One region of the Pseudoalteromonas sp. J2K-J031 genome, then DNA from elsewhere that is predicted to be linked to it. Evidence: predicted binding sites of a transcription regulator. Region 1 holds the regulator's gene; the other holds the start of a gene.

Region 1 (4,513 bases):
CGCTTTTACCAGATCCATGAAGTTCATCTAGCAAACTTTCAAATTCATCTTCTGTAATATCATCAATATTAGCAGTTGAGTTTTCAGCATCATCGACTGGATCAGCACCAAAAAATATATCGTCAAACTCATCTTGAGGCGGTTCATTGCCTGAAGGCTCTTGTACAATAGGTGCACTTGGCGCAGCAGCTACGACAAAATCATCATCAGAAGCTGGTTTACTTAACTTGTGTAATGTTTCAAGTAATTCAGGTGAGGCTGGTTCTGGTTGTTCACGATTCTGAATTTTAGCAAACATTTCATTTATCGTATCAAGTGCTTGAAGAATTACATCCATTAACTCAGATGTAACTTTTCTTTTTCCTTGACGCAATACGTCAAAAATATTTTCAGCTCCATGACATGCATCTACCAACTCTGTCATTGAGAGAAAACCTGCACCACCTTTAACAGTATGAAAGCCTCGGAAAATAGCATTCAATAAGTCAGTATTTTCTGGATTATTCTCTAATTCAACCAATTGCTCAGACAGGAGCTCTAAAATCTCTCCAGCCTCAACCAAAAAATCCTGCAGAATATCTTCATCAACTTCAAAGCTCATGCAGCTGTTCTCCCATTTAGAAGCCTAAGCTTGACAATAAGTCATCAACTTCATCTTGACCCGAAACCACATCATCTCGCTCTGCAGCATCAATAATTGGTCCTTCCGCAACTTGATCAAGTTCTTTATCATGAACTTTAGTTGCCTCTATTTTTTTCTCATGTACAACTTTATGACCATCTACTGGCGATCCGAACACCGTTAGCATCGAGATTAAACTATCTTCAACTTCTCTAACGAGCTCAATCACTCTACGAATTACCTGGCCGGTTAAATCTTGGTAATCTTGAGCCATCAGCACTTGTGTCATTAACCCATGCAACTGATCGGTATTGGATTGAGTGTTTTGGATAAAATGATCCAAATTTTTACAAAGTAACTTAAATTCGCCTAATTGAAGATCTCTTGACATCAAACGATCCCATGAAGGCTTTAATTTGGTTATATCTTCACTTAACTTATCAGCAAGAGGTAAGCTAGCCTCTATTGCGTCCATCGTTTTATTTGCAGCTTGCTCTGTCATTTCCATGACATAGTTTAGTCGCTGCTTAGCGTCTGGAATTGATTCTTTGGTAAGCTCAGAAATTTTATCATCAAACTGAAAATTCTTTAGAGAATCATGTAATTGACGAGTTAGTTTACCTACTTCAGCAAAGAGTTCTGATTGTCCTTCAGCTGTCAATTCCATTAAAAAATCATTAGCTTGTTCTTGCTCTCCTTGCTCAAGCAATGCAACCAAATGCCTTGCTTGGTCAAGGTTAATATGAAGCGCAGCGCTGGCTGACATGAAGCTCTCCTTCCTGTTTAACCTAAACGCTCAAACACTTTATCCAGTTTTGTTTTCAACGTAGCTGCTGTAAATGGCTTAACAATATAACCGTTTACTCCTGCTTGCGCTGCTGCAATAATTTGTTCTTTTTTAGCTTCTGCAGTAACCATTAAAACTGGTAAATGCTTTAATTTATCATCAGCACGAATAGCTCTTAATAAATCAATTCCTTGCATACCAGGCATATTCCAATCAGTTACAACAAAATCAAACTCTTGATTTTGCAACATTGGTAATGCGGTGCTCCCATCATCTGCTTCTTGAACATTGGTAAATCCCAAGTCTCTTAACAGATTTTTAATGATTCTTCTCATAGTTGAAAAATCATCTACCACAAGAATTTTCATGTTTTTATCCAAAACATCCTCCAGTGAGGTTTAAAACCAAATTCACAAAATACTTAATTAAATCCAGCCAGTGATTTTAGCTTTGAGCTTAACCATTGCCTGACCATGTATCTGACTAACCCTTGATTCACTTACATCAAGAATAAGTCCTATTTCTTTTAAATTCATTTCATCGTTGTAATAAAGTGATAAAACGAGTGCGTCTCTCTCAGGTAGACTCTTTATTGCTTCAACCAGTGAAAGGTTGAATTTTTCTGTTTGAGTATGATTAAAAGGTGAATCAAAAGCATGAACTTGATCGTCACTATGTAACACATCTTCATCTACACCTAAGTCTTCAATCCCAATAATCCTGCCACTGTTTACATCATTAAGAATATCATGGTATTCATTGAGCGTAATATCAAGTTTTTCAGCAACTTCTATGTCTTTTACTTCTCTTCCTAACTCTGCTTCTAGCTCTGATGTAGCTTGAGCGACCATTCTGGCGTTTTTATGTACTGAACGGGGCACCCAATCGCCTTTACGAATCTCATCAAGCATCGCTCCTCGGATACGGATCCCAGCGTAAGTTTCAAAACTTGCACCTTTTGTACCGTCAAAGTTTTTTGCAGCCTCAATAAGACCAATCATGCCTGATTGAGTTAGATCATCAAGTTGCACGCTCGAAGGTAGGCGGGCAAGTAAGTGATAAGCTATTCTTTTGACCAAAGAAACATGTCGTTCAATCAGGTTGGTCATTTGCTCAGTATTGCAGTAGCCGGAAACTTTACTCACTCACTAGGCCTCAGCGATTTACTAATTTTTCGATGAAAAACTCCAAATGCCCTGAAGGTTGATTTGGAATAGGCCATTTAGCAGCTTTGGCTGCAAGAGTTTTAAATGCGATGGCTGCCGGTGATTTTGGAAATAAATCAACGATTGTTTTTTGCTTGCGAATAGATTTTCGCATATTTTCGTCAAATGGCACCGTTGCCACTAACTCCAAAGCAACATCCAAAAAGCGATCTGTTACTTTTGATAACTTAGCAAACAGCTCTTGCCCTTCGCGTAAACTACGCACCATATTTGCTACAATTTTAAATTTATAGACGCCATGCTCGCGACTTAAAATTTTAATTAAAGCGTAAGCATCAGTAATCGACGTAGGTTCATCACAGACCACTACAAGTACATCTTGCGCTGCTCGCGAAAAGCTCAATACCATATCTGAAATACCCGCTGCAGTATCAACAATTAGTACGTCGTAGTCAGCATTAAGTTCACCAAAAGCACGGATTAGCCCCGCATGTTCTGCAGGTGACAACTCCACCATATTCTGTGAACCAGATGACGCAGGTACTATGCGAATGCCATGAGGCCCTTCAACTAAAATATCTTCAAGCTCACATTCACCAGACAATACATGAGATAAATTGCGCTCTACTCGCAATCCGAGCATAACATCACAATTGGCAAGCCCTAAATCCGCATCAAGAACAAGAACTCGCTGGCCTTGTTGCCCCATTGCGATTGCCATATTAAGCGAGACATTAGTTTTACCTACGCCTCCTTTTCCGCCCGTCACTGCAATTACTTTCACAGCTTGATTTGTTTGATTCATTCTCCGCAGGCCACTTGCTTGATCTAAAACTGTATTAATCATACATCCCTACTGCATGAGACTCCAAGTTTGGATGTCTTTTAAATTGCGTGTTTGCACGTTTTGCGAACAGTTGTTCAGCCTTTTTTACTAGTTTTTCTGCATTTGCCACTCGAATATCCTCAGGAACCCGTTGACCATTAGTAAGATACCCTATTGGGAGGCGATTTTGAATCGCTATACTAATAATCTCTCCTAAACTAAGACATTCATCAAGTTTTGTGAATATACAACCACTTAGATGTACCTTTTTGAAGTGTTTTACTGTTTCTTGCAATACTTCATGTTGCGCTGTGGCGCTCAGTACTAAATAGCTGCGAATGTCCACTCTGGCATTTTTCATTAAGGTATTCAACTGCTCTGTTAAACGTAAGTCTCGTTGACTCATACCTGCTGTGTCAATTAATACTAGACGCTTATTTCTTAAATGATAAAGCATTTCTGCTAATTCATTTGCATCTTTGACCTGCTTAACTGGACAACCAATAATTCGACCATAAGTTGCAAGCTGCTCATATGCACCAATACGGTAAGTATCTGTTGTGATTAGCGCTATTTTATCAGCGCCAAATTTTTGAGCACCTAAAGCCGCTAACTTTGCAACTGTGGTCGTTTTGCCAACACCTGTTGGGCCCACCAATGCAAAAACACCACCATTACGCAAAATTTCATTGTTACTGGTATAAAGTTGGCTTTGTACCATTTCAAGTAAAGCTTGCCATGCTTTTTTCTCTGACACATCATCAGGAATAAAACACGCCATTTGCTCTGCCACTTCACTGCCGATCCCCATGCCTTTTAATCTATCAACCATGTAAGCTTTTGTCGGGTCTTTACGAGCTAAGTCTTGTGACATTAAACCAGATACTTGGTGCTCCAATAGTTGACGAATTGCAAACATTTCATCGCGCATTGCTTTAATTTCAGCATCGTTTCGAGGGTGAACATTTAACAAAGGTTCAACGGTCTTTTCTGGTACTTTTTTAGTATCAGGTATCAAATCATCTTCTTCAGGGCCTTTATACCAATGCGATGTTGAAACTTTTTGTTGTTTTTCTAACATACTTGATAAAGTTGAAGATTGTGGCTTAGTT
Region 2 (4,513 bases), 1.0 Mb from region 1:
ATCGATGTAAGACGTATTAAAAGTTATCAAGCTGTTGATTCCGATCCAAAACTACACTTAGTAGAAGTAAGCGATGAAATTAGCGCAACGTTTGAGCTATTAAAAATTTTACATCAGTATAATCATCAAAATGGCTGGACATTACTGATTGCACCCGATGCTGTGCCAAGTAAAACATTACTCGATTCATGCTCTATCGATAAATCTAAATTACTGGTTATCCGCCAAAAACATTTAGGTAATTTAGAATACGTGCTTAATTCTGCACTTTATAACGGTAACTTTGCAGCCGTGATTACTTGGACAAACATGTTGTCACATACCCAACTTGAGTCATTAGCGCTGCATAAAGGTAAAATATCGGCTCAATTATATAGCTTTGTGCGTGCTGAACAGCCTAAGCAGTGCCCTACTTTATGCTAACGGTGTAATTGCTTAATCCGAAAGTGCTCACAACGCAAAACCAACTAACAAGTTTTCTCTGTGTTCCTCCTAACCTCGGTGATTAACCTTTTTTACCACCGAGCTCACCGAGGCTTCACTGACCGAGAAAAGCCAAAAAATGAAGCTTTTTCTTTTCTCCGTGTTCATCCTAACCTCGGTGGTTAACCTTTTTTACCACCGAGCTCACCGAGGCTTCGCTGACCGAGAAAAGCCAAAAAATGAAGCTTTTTCTTTTCTCCGTGTTCATCCTAACCTCGGTGGTTAACCTTTTTTACCACCGAGCTCACCGAGAAAAGCCAAAAAATGAAGCTTTTTCTTTTCTCTGTGTTCATCCTAACCTCGGTGGTTAACCTTTTTTACCACCGAGCTCACCGAGGCTTCACTGACCGAGAAAAGCCAAAAAATGAAGCTTTTTCTTTTCTCTGTGTTCATCCTAACCTCGGTGATTAACCTTTTTTACCACCGAGCTCACCGAGGCTTCGCTCACCGAGAAAAGCCAAGAAATGAAGCTTTTTCTTTTCTCCGTGTTCATCTAACCTCGGTGATTATCATCTTTTACTATCTTTTACCAAAAAGTGGTGAGTTAAGTTAATATGGCAACCTGTTTATAAATGAGAAATATTATGTGTTACTGTGGATCTGAGCTGGCGTTTGAACAATGTTGTCAGCCTTTTATTAATAATACTGCTGTGCCGAGCACTGCTGAGCAGTTAATGCGATCGCGCTTTAGTGCTTATGTCATCAATAAGCCCGCCTATATTCAACAAACCTACGCCCAAGAAAAACATGCCGAAAATACAGTGCAAGACATTGCGGACTTTGCAAATAGCTGCCGATTTGTCGCACTGACTGTAATTAAAACCGAGCAACACGATAACCAAGCTTGGGTAGAGTTTGAAGCAACTTATTTTTATCAAAATTTGTTTTGTAAACTACATGAACGTTCTTACTTTGAATTACGTGATTCTGTTTGGTATTACGTTGATGGTGTGATTACTCCTACAACGGACATAAAAATAGGCCGTAATGATGTTTGCCCTTGCGGCAGCGATAAAAAATATAAAAAGTGCCATGGTTAGTTGTAACCCTAGCTGAAGTAAGAGAGCTATTTTAAATAACACACCCTAAGCTTGAATAACTGATAATGGTCGGTGTATATCGGGGTTGGTTAAATCATCATAAAATTGCGCAGCGTTCATTGCCAAATGACCTAACGGCTGCGATTGCGCAATATACCTTTTTTGTACATGTAAATTACAGTTTGAGATGATATCGCTACTGATGTAGTGTTTATCATCTCTGATTGCTAAAGGCTCTGGATTTAAATAAGTTTGTAGTTTTAACTGCGCTATACCTTGTTCTTGAACCATCAGAGCATTATCAGCACCAATCAAAAAATCAATTGGTTTTACCGCTAACGCCTGTTGCGGGCCTGCTCCTAATTTCAACCTTAAATCTTCACCGTCTTCGATTGTACCAAATGCAGGCTTTTTTTCTTCATATGGTAAATGAAATTGCGCAAAATCGAGAGGATCGGCCGAAAGCATTGATAGCATCAATGCAAAATCAGAGCGCCTATTTTCACTAACTGAAATACCTAACTTGTTACCAAGCTGGATTTCATTAGTCAAAATTCCATCAACTTGCATTAAAAAACACCACTTACGACTTCAATATAAAATTTATCGGCCGAAAACGTATTTTCTTTAGGATTTAACTTTACTTAAATAACGTTTTTGCTATTATGCACGCACTGAAGTGGAGGGGTTCCCGAGCGGCCAAAGGGATCAGACTGTAAATCTGACGGCTCAGCCTTCGCTGGTTCGAATCCAGCTCCCTCCACCACTTCAGTTCCTTTTCTTATTTTGCACTTCTCAAGTTTCACTTTCATTATCTCATTTCCAAAACTTTATTTTTTGTAAATTAACTTAGCTATTTATCAGCCTCAGTATCACACGCTATTTTATCCATCCGGATCATAAGCAATACCTTAGTGATGGCAGATGGTTTACTACTTACCGCTTTTCAAAAAAGAATGCAAAACAGCACGTTTTAATAAGCTCCCCTTCTGAAGAAAACATGTATCTTAGGTTATTATTTTAACCGTTAGCTGAAATAGTCAGTTAGTAAGGCATTAATCCGCATTACTTGTTTTTAAACACATCAGGCTCACGGTCAATAACTCTATATGAGCTTTACTCAATCCTGCTTCTATAATACCAATCGTAATAAATAACTGATCACCCTAGCTTGTTTAAACACTCGATAACTTCGTTAGATTTTTTGATTGTAGAATAACTACTTATCGAAAAAAATCTGCCTTGTTTTCAAGCGTTTTTCCTACGCTATTTTTGATCACTTACTTATCGTGATTGGTATAACTCATTTATCATTAAAGTTAGATATAATATCGGATTAAATAAACTGACTACCTTAGACTCGCTGAGTAAAAAACAAGCTCCAAAAACCAACTATTGGTTTAATTAACAGCAAGTTGCGCATTTAAACCGCAAACAAACACTAATTTAAAAAAATGACTTTACAGCGAAACGTATTTTGCTAATATGCACGCCGTAGCACTGGAGGGGTTCCCGAGTGGCCAAAGGGATCAGACTGTAAATCTGACGGCTCCGCCTTCGCTGGTTCGAATCCAGCTCCCTCCACCATCTACACCTTCTGAACCATCCATTATTCAAACCTTGCTATAATTCAAAAACTATAACTATCTGTTTTATCTATTCAATTTCTAAATCTAACATTTTATTCTTCAACCATTGCTCTGCTTGTTTTCGCTCTGGATAATGTAACTCAACTAACTGCCAAAACTGCTTTGAATGATTAAGATGCACCAAGTGTGCTAACTCATGCACAATCACATAGTCGATAACCCAACTTGGCGTTTGTGCCAATAACAAATTAAAACTCAATACTCCTTTGCTCGAACATGACCCCCAACGTCTGCGATAATGCTGCACTTTTAATTGCCGATATTTTAGATTCATTTGCTCGCAATAAAATGCCAAACGTGGTTGTAAATACAGCTTTAACTGTTGCGCTAAAAAAGAGTGAATTTGTTTAATCCGAAAAGGCTCTAAAGCTTTGACCCTTGTCGCAGTCTGTACTTCAAGGGTATTAAACATTAAAAAACAACGGCTTTGTTTAGCGAGGGAAAAATTAATTGGGTAGTCTTGGCCAAATAAGCAAATATTTTGGCGGGTCAAAATAGAAGGTTTGACTAAAGCGTGCTGTTTATTAAGTTGTTCATTGATCCAAGTAGACTTACTTTGTACCAGCTCATCTAAATAATGCTTTGAAACAAAAACAGGCGCATAGACGGTTACTTGGCATTTTTGAATTTTAATTACGACCGTTTTACGTTTTTTACTTGTTTTAATTTCATATAAAATAGAAGACACACCACAACCTTATCCAATTTGTTCATTAACCGACATTTTGGTTAATTAAACAGCGAACGTTTAAAAATCTAAATGCAATTACAGCAGCTTGCTGCTAAATAGTTTACTATCTATTAGTCACCGACAACAATTAAAGAAAACTACAATATATTCATGGCTGCAAAACCTCTGATAGATTACCAAGATAAAAAAATCCTTATCGTCGATGATCAGCGATCGTTCCAAACCATGTTAAAAGGCTTACTTTTTAGCATTGGCGCGCGAAATATTAATTTTGCTAACAGTGGTGAATCAGCGCTATCTCAATGTCTTGAAACTCAGTTTGATTTACTGTTTATTGATTACAATTTAGGCAGTGGTAAAAATGGCCGTCAATTACTTGAAGAGCTGCGTTTAAAAAACTGCTTAGCCGTTGATGCCATTTATATGATAGTGTCAGGTGAAAGTACACGGCCTATGGTGCTAGGTGCCGTAGAAGCAGAACCAGACGACTACTTAATTAAGCCTTTTTCTCAAGGGTTATTAAAAGCACGGATCCACCGTGTTTATAAACGTAAACAGGCAATGAAAGATGCGCTGACCGCTTTAAAAGAAGAAAAGTACGCCGAAGCCATCGAGCTTATTTTAGCGGTGCAAAAAGAGCAGCCTCGCTA

The links. The regulator FliA, encoded in region 1, starts transcription of late flagellar genes. The targets are predictions, from matches to a motif close to CTAAAGNTNNNNNNNNNNNNGCCGATA.
Region 2: the regulator FliA is predicted to act here: its motif matches at 2,128-2,154, upstream of AC3KZC_RS07550 (VC2046/SO_2500 family protein).

Annotation. Positions count from the first base shown of each region.
Region 1 is NZ_CM200279.1:2,635,276-2,639,788, forward strand. It holds gene AC3KZC_RS11865 (chemotaxis protein CheA) at 1-601, opposite strand, end outside; gene AC3KZC_RS11870 (protein phosphatase CheZ) at 618-1,388, opposite strand; gene cheY (chemotaxis response regulator CheY) at 1,406-1,789, opposite strand; gene AC3KZC_RS11880 (RNA polymerase sigma factor FliA) at 1,835-2,518, opposite strand; gene AC3KZC_RS11885 (MinD/ParA family ATP-binding protein) at 2,565-3,422, opposite strand; gene flhF (flagellar biosynthesis GTPase FlhF) at 3,415-4,513, opposite strand, start outside.
Region 2 is NZ_CM200279.1:1,633,983-1,638,495, reverse strand. It holds gene AC3KZC_RS07560 (SulA-like leucine-rich domain-containing protein) at 1-423, shown strand, start outside; gene AC3KZC_RS07555 (YchJ family protein) at 1,056-1,523, shown strand; gene AC3KZC_RS07550 (VC2046/SO_2500 family protein) at 1,569-2,093, opposite strand; tRNA gene AC3KZC_RS07545 (tRNA-Tyr) at 2,205-2,289, shown strand; tRNA gene AC3KZC_RS07540 (tRNA-Tyr) at 3,026-3,110, shown strand; gene AC3KZC_RS07535 (M48 family metallopeptidase) at 3,180-3,860, opposite strand; gene AC3KZC_RS07530 (response regulator) at 4,014-4,513, shown strand, end outside.